DNA from 2 places in the Rikenella sp. genome. Region 2 is predicted to be linked to the other one. Evidence: riboswitches for the same ligand, from Rfam matches in the RefSeq annotation. Region 2 holds a riboswitch; the other holds the start of a gene.
What was found. Region 2 has a riboswitch for cobalamin ahead of ACTO3O_RS01280 (YncE family protein). Riboswitches for the same ligand answer to the same signal wherever they lie in the genome.

Region 1 (3,408 bases), on a different contig from region 2:
CCGTTCCACGTCACCTGCGTATGCGACGGCGACGTCCCCCGGAACGCCACCGTCGCGAGCGTCGCCCGTCCGTAGCTCTTGACGAAGATCGACGAATGGAACGTCAGCACATCCGCCATCGAGAGCGCCACATTTCCCCTGAGCGCCGCACTGTCGAACCTCGTCCGCTGTATCCCGATCTCCTTCAGCGGCCTCCGCCCCCTCACCGTCACCACCTCCGTCCTCAGCAGCCGCTCCTTTTCCCCCTCCGTTCCGTTCTGCGCCGCCGCCGGCAGAGCCAGCCCCGCCAGCCCCCCGAGTATTCCAAGTATCCGACCCTTTCCCCTCATCGCCCCCCTCCGTTTATCCACCAGCAAAAAGCCCCCGGCGTGATTCCTGCGTAAAACCGGTCGATCAGCTTCCCCCCCGCCGAATAGCGGCAGATCGTTCCCGGCTGCTGGTAATCGATCGCATCCGCCACATAGACATCGCCCCGGATCGGATCGACCGTCAGCCCGTAATAGATCGTCCCCGCCTCCTCCAGGAACGGTCCCTCCGGCAACCCCTCCGCCGTCACCGGCATTCGCCAGACATCCTCGTTGATCCAGTACAGCGTATCCCTCGTTCCGTTCAGCTGCACCTCCGACCCCCGGTCTCCCCGCCCGAACTCGAACCTCCGCTCGATCCGAAACCCCTCCGGATCGATTCGATAGAGCGCCGGCGCCTCATACCCGTAAGGGCTCCCCTCCATTCCCCCGTCCGTAATCGTCCACAGCTTGCCGTACCTGTCCATCGCCAGCGACGTCGGCTGAATCCCCACCGCCAGCTCGTCCACCACCACATCCCGCTCCGCGTCGATCTTCAGAATCCGGTTTTGGTACGACCACCCGTTGACATAGACATACCTCCCCGCCTGCACCATCTGCTCCGTCGACCCCGTCTCCATCGTCATCCCCGGACACTCGATATATCCCGTAATCTCGAACCGCTTCGGATTCACGATAAAGATGCGATTGTCCCACAACTGCGTCACATACGCCTTCTCGTCTGACACGAAATGGATGTACCTCGGCGACGTGAAGCCCGTGATGCGCCCGACCTCGCGACACGTCCGCACATCGATCGCGAAAACGACATGCGAATTGTTCACCACGATCCATCCCACCCCCTTCCTGACCACCATCGACTGCGCCACATCCCCCAGCTTCATTCCGTTCGCGCGGACAAAGAGCTCGTTTTCACCTCTTCCCGTCTTCGGATCGTAATACGACAGCGAAGCATTCCCATACTGGAAATTGCCCTCGTTGAGGACGAACAGCCCCCCCTCCGGCAATGCCACCTCCTCCGTCGCCCCATAGTCCCACTTCATGCAGCCGCCCATCGCCAGCGTCATCGCCAGCGCCGCGAGCCCCAGTGCCCGGATATGTCCCCTTGTTTTTTTCATCATCGTCAGAAACCGCACCGGCCGAGGGGGGGAGAGTTCGAAAAAGAGAAACTGAATAGAGTAGGGCAGCGCTCCGCCGCAAAACCACCCCTCCGCCGCCGAAGAGGAATTTCCGACTTTCCCGGGAATCCCGCCCGGCCGTCCCTTCTCTTGTCGTCGCATGCCCGATCTCCACCCGAAAACCCCGCAGGTGCAAATCACGTTGAAAACATCCTTTCGGCAGGTCTTCTGACTCGTCCCGTCCGCCGCGCCTTCCCGGCGCGCCGACGCGCCAGTGGCCAAGAGTGCGACAGACCGTTCAGCGGACTCACAGCAGCAGGTACTGTCCCGGACTTCCACCGGGTTCCCTTTTCAGCCGCACCGTACGAACTACGACCCGGCTACCCGAAACGATCGCGACAAAAATAGAGACCTTTCCCCACAAAACCAAACCCCGCCCCCGTCCCCCGAAGAAATCTCCCCGCCGCCCCTCCCCACCTCGTTAAAAAAGCGTAACTTTGTCACTTTAAACGGAATCGCACCCAGCCCGAGAGCCCCATGTCCGAATACCACCAACCCGTCCTGCTCCACGAGAGCCTCGACCGACTCGCCCTCCGTCCCGACGGCGTGTACGTCGACGTCACCTTCGGCGGCGGCGGTCACTCGCGCGCCCTGCTGGACCGCCTCGGCCGTCGCGGCCGCCTGCTCGCCTTCGACCAAGACGCCGACGCCTTGGCCAACGCCCCCGACGACCCCCGCCTCGTCCTGATCCATAACAACTTCCGCTTCCTGCGCAGCTGCGTTCGCGCCGCCGGATTCGACCACGTAGACGGCATCCTCGCCGACCTCGGCGTCTCCTCCCACCACTTCGACACCCCCTCCCGCGGCTTCTCCTTTCGGTTCGACGGCCCCCTCGACATGCGGATGAACCAGCACGGCAGCTCCAAAACCGCCGCAGAATTGCTCAACACCTACGACCCCGCCCGGCTCGCCACCCTCTTCGGGCGGTACGGAGAGCTCGACAAGTGCTACCGCGTCGCCAACGCCATCGTGCGCTACCGCGAGACCGCCGGGCCCTTCGCCCGGATCGACGACCTGCTGCGCGCCACCGAGAGCGTCACCCCCCGCGGCAGCGAGTCCCGCTTCCGCGCCCGGCTCTTCCAGGCCCTCCGCATCGAAGTCAACGGCGAGATGCAAGCCCTCGAAATGATGCTCTCCCAATCCATCCGGCTCCTTCGTCCCGGCGGCCGGCTCAGCGTCATCACCTACCACTCCCTCGAAGACCGCCTCGCCAAGAACTTCATGCGGAGCGGCACCCCCGACGGCATCGTCCAGCGCGACTTTTACGGCCAGAGTTCCACCCCCGTCGTCCCCGTCGGCAAAGTGATCCTCCCCACCGCCGCCGAAATCGACCGCAACCCCCGCGCCCGGAGCGCCAAACTGCGCGTCGCCGAGCGCACCGGACAACAAATCCGCCCCTGAACCCGTTTTTCCCCCGGCCCCGTGCCGCCCAGCGATGAGACGCCCCTCCCGATACACCTCCCCCGAGTTTTCCGACCGGAACTACCGTCCGGCCCGCGGCACCATGCCCGACGACTGGCGCGAACCCGACAGCCCGCCCAGCCCCGAAGAGGAAGACCCGGACATCGCCGAAGAATCCCCTCTCGAAACCCCCTCCCGTGCCGGCGACGACACCCCCCCTCAGCCCCGGAAACGCAGCGGCCTCCGGATCGGCCAATTCTTCACCGGCGGCATCCTCACCCAGGAAGAGTTCACCCGCCGCCTGCCCGTGATCGTTTACGTCGTTTTTTTGATGCTCCTCTATATCGCCAACGGCTTCCACATCCAGCACAAACACAACGAACTGGATCGGATCTCCGAAGAGCTCAAACAACTCAAGACCCGCGCCGTGACCTCCTCCGCCGTTCGGATGACCCTCACCCGGCAGAGCGAAATCGAACGCCTCCTGCGCGAATACCGAATCCCGCTCGTACTCGACCACACCT
Region 2 (3,408 bases):
CCTTGAAGCTCTCCACCCCGCGCAGCCCCTCGTTCGTGAAATCGACCGGAATCCCCAGCCGCGTCTCCTCCACAAAGAACCGCTGCACCTCGTTGATCGCCCACGCATGGTTCGACGCCGGCCACACATACGGATTGCTCCGGTTGCGCCGCCCCGGCGGGTAGCCGTTCAGGTGCTCGTCGATGGCGCCGATGCCGTCTTTCCAGATGCGGTCGGTCTTCCACTCCGGCTTCGGCAGATCGTCGGTCAGCACGCGGCCGTAGCCGTAGAGCGTAGCCATCTGGGCGGTCTTCTCGTTGAGGTTCATCTGCGAGAGGAGATCTTCCACACGCCGGTCGATCGGCTGGGTCGGGTCTTCGAAAATGTCTTTCTTCCCGTTTTTGTTGAAGTCGATCCATCCGTTTCGGTACATGTCGCCCCGGGGCTTATACTCGGGACGGATCACCGGTTTTCCCGCTTTGTCGAACCCCTGTGCGGCGGCGCTCCCCGCCAGACATGCACAGAACAGGGCCGGCAAGAGCACGGTCTTTCTTCTCATAAAATCAAAGATTTGGTGTTAGTAGCGGGACAAAGATAGCCACTTTTTCCCTCAACCGCCCCACATCCGGGGTGCAGAAACCGGACGCGGAGATATAAAAGGGGATACAAAAAAGCACGGGGAAGAACCACCATCCCCGTGCCCCGCGCCCCGTCTCACCGGAGGGGGCGCTTCCGAATAAAAACCTTACACTACTAAAGTTTTTACCTGTTATTTATTCACCGGAACCACCTTCGAGACGTACGGCCCCTGTGCCCGGTCCGTCATTTGATATTGGAAAGTACCGTCTGCATTGTAGCAATCCACTGTACCCGGGCCGGTGTATCCGGAATTGATCACGAACAGTTCTTCGGTCAGCGGATTGGCCGAAATGCCGTAGACCGAGTTGCCGGGCGCTTCCGCCAGAAAATCGACCACGGCGTCGGTCGCCAGATTGATTTTCCGGGACGATCCCGTGTAGGTCTCCCAGCTGAAATGTACGGTGTATAGGTAGTCTCCGAGCACAGCCATGCTCGACACGGTCACGTCCGGAAAGGTATAGTCCACCTTGTTTTGTTTCGGGTCGATCCGATGGAGCCGCGCGTCTTCCAGCATGGTCGTCCACGAGTCGTCGTAGACGGCCGAAGTCGTCAGGTACAACCGCCCGGCGCCGACCGTCAATCCGACGGGATTGGTCGGCGTCGTAATCTGCGCCTCTTCCGTAAATGTCGGAATGTCGATCACCGACACGGTATTTCCTTTGGTTTGCAGCCCTTCCGGGGTGGCGTTGTTGGCCACATAGATTTTGTCGTTCCACACGGCGATCCCCTCGCAATACTTGCCGTTCACGGCAGCCGTACCGGTCACTGCCAGGGTCAGGGTGTCGATCCGCACGACTTCGCCCTTATACGACGAGACGTAGACTTTTCCGTCGTGCGCCGCCAACGAGCGCGCTCCCTCGACTGCCAACCGTTTCCGCACTTTGCCGTCGGTCGCTCCCAGTACGACCACTTCGCCGCTGCCGTTCAGGGTCACATAGGCCATCGTCCCGTAGATCGTCATGTCGTTGGGCAAATCGCCCAGCTCGTCACCCGGGTTCTGCATTCCGAAATAATCCGGCGTAAAATGTTTCGTTGCGATGTCGTAATACCCCAATGTCGCGTTTCCGCCGCTCTGCGTACCTTCGTTGAGGACGTAGTATCCGACGGTTTCGGTGGGTTCGTGGGGCAGGGGCACTTTGGGCCCTTTGTCGTCCTTACAGCCGAAGAGCAACAATGCAGCGCCGAACGCCGCCAAGAGGTTGATTTTTTTCATCTTTTTTCGTGTGAGTTAAAAATGGTTTCCAAACGACTTGTGCCGCTGTCGGAAACTGCTTCGAACCCGGACGAAAATCGACCTTCCGGCCGGTACGACGATCGTACGGCCGTTCTCTGTCGTTCTTCTCCGCGCACACGAAACCGCGCGCACAGAGATCGACTCTCCCTCTTCGGAAATCCCAGAAAAATAAGGTAAAAAATCGTGGCGTTCTCCGGCTCTAAATCCTCGAAAGCGGACAACAAGGGTACGGCAAGGCAGGTCTTCTGACTTACCCCCGAGCGACGGGCCGCGCCTTCCCATTCCGAGGTATCTATCGGCTCAGAGCCGGCGAGATTCCTCACGAACAGTGGCGTATACAAGATTGCCTGTCACCCGATTTGTCGGTATCGCACGCGCGAAGTACCGAGGGGTTCACAGCAGCGGGACTGTCCGGGATTCTCACCCGGTTCCCTTTTGATCGCCGCCCTCCGACCGTCCGTTTCGGAGTGGAGAGCTTCGGCGAACCATTGCCGATACAAAGATAGATTTCTTTTTCCGAACTCGCCAAATCTCCCGCCTTCTTTTTTTGTAGAGCGTGGTTCATGCGGGGATGGCGCACATGAGGATAAGTAGAGGCAGCTGTGCGTTGGAATAGAGGTTGTTAAGACCGAAGCTGTCATAGCGAAACGTAAGTTTCGCCCGTCCCCGCACCCGTTGGGTGCTTTATTAGGATTTTCTCCGCCTTACGTAAGTGGGGCCGTCGGCAGCTTGAGGATGCGTCAGCATCCGTCTAAAGTTTTTCTGGTTCTCTTTGTTCACAAAAGGAACAGTTCGAGGCGGGGCAAAGCTCGACCGCGCGCCGTCGCCTTAAAAGGGAAAACGTCAAAATGTGCTGGCACGTTTTGACAAGATTTCCCCCGGCGCGCGAACAAAGCTCGACGCGCGCGATCGCTGAAGTAGGAAATCATTCAAACGCGTGATTCGCGTTTGAATAAGATTTCCGCCAGCGCGCGGACAAAGAACGGGGGTAGAGGCTGTCTTGGGGTAGAGGCTGCCAGTGGAAATGCGTCAGCATTTCCCGTCCACGGGACGTGGGGCCCGCGCGGCCCGAGCGCAGTACCCTCCTGTTGGCGAAGACGTGCGCCCCGCCTAAAGAAGCGATTCAACTATTTCGGCGTGAGCCGAATATAGATGAATCGCGCAAGGCGCGCGAAAAACTCGACTTCACGTAAAGCTCCGTCGCCCGCCCGCCTAAAGAGGGCATATTCTGCCGGTTGGCACTCGGCCAATCCGGCAAGAATTGCCGCGGGCGACGGGAATAGGGATAGGCCCGGCTATCTTTCGGGTGCCGAGCGGCTCCGGCGGAGCGAAAGCGGAGCCGCAGTGAGGCACACACGGGGCGGAGAACAGGGACGAGCTTTGGGCCGAGCTTCTGCGGCTCGTAGAGCCGCGCGGGCCGAAGCCTCCCCCAGCGGAGGCCCGCAACTGACGTTGCTGTGGGCCCCGCAGGCTTCGGCCGCTTGAACTAAGAGCGAATAGCACGCCGAGGACGAACTTCTGAGAATGGGGCGGTGAATGAATGCGGTGCTCGTGCG

Region 1: it holds a riboswitch for cobalamin, as region 2 does, so the genes downstream of both, ACTO3O_RS05680 (DUF5074 domain-containing protein) here and ACTO3O_RS01280 (YncE family protein) in region 2, are expected to answer to the same signal.

The regions. Positions count from the first base shown of each region.
Region 1 covers NZ_JBQIQO010000017.1:38,161-41,568, reverse strand. Annotated here, with positions in the region: gene ACTO3O_RS05685 (TonB-dependent receptor) at 1-329, opposite strand, end outside; gene ACTO3O_RS05680 (DUF5074 domain-containing protein) at 326-1,372, opposite strand; cobalamin riboswitch at 1,626-1,826, opposite strand; gene rsmH (16S rRNA (cytosine(1402)-N(4))-methyltransferase RsmH) at 1,961-2,884, shown strand; gene ACTO3O_RS05670 (FtsL-like putative cell division protein) at 2,919-3,408, shown strand, end outside.
Region 2 covers NZ_JBQIQO010000003.1:4,623-8,030, reverse strand. Annotated here, with positions in the region: gene ACTO3O_RS01285 (glycoside hydrolase family 3 N-terminal domain-containing protein) at 1-538, opposite strand, end outside; gene ACTO3O_RS01280 (YncE family protein) at 749-1,831, opposite strand; cobalamin riboswitch at 2,072-2,357, opposite strand.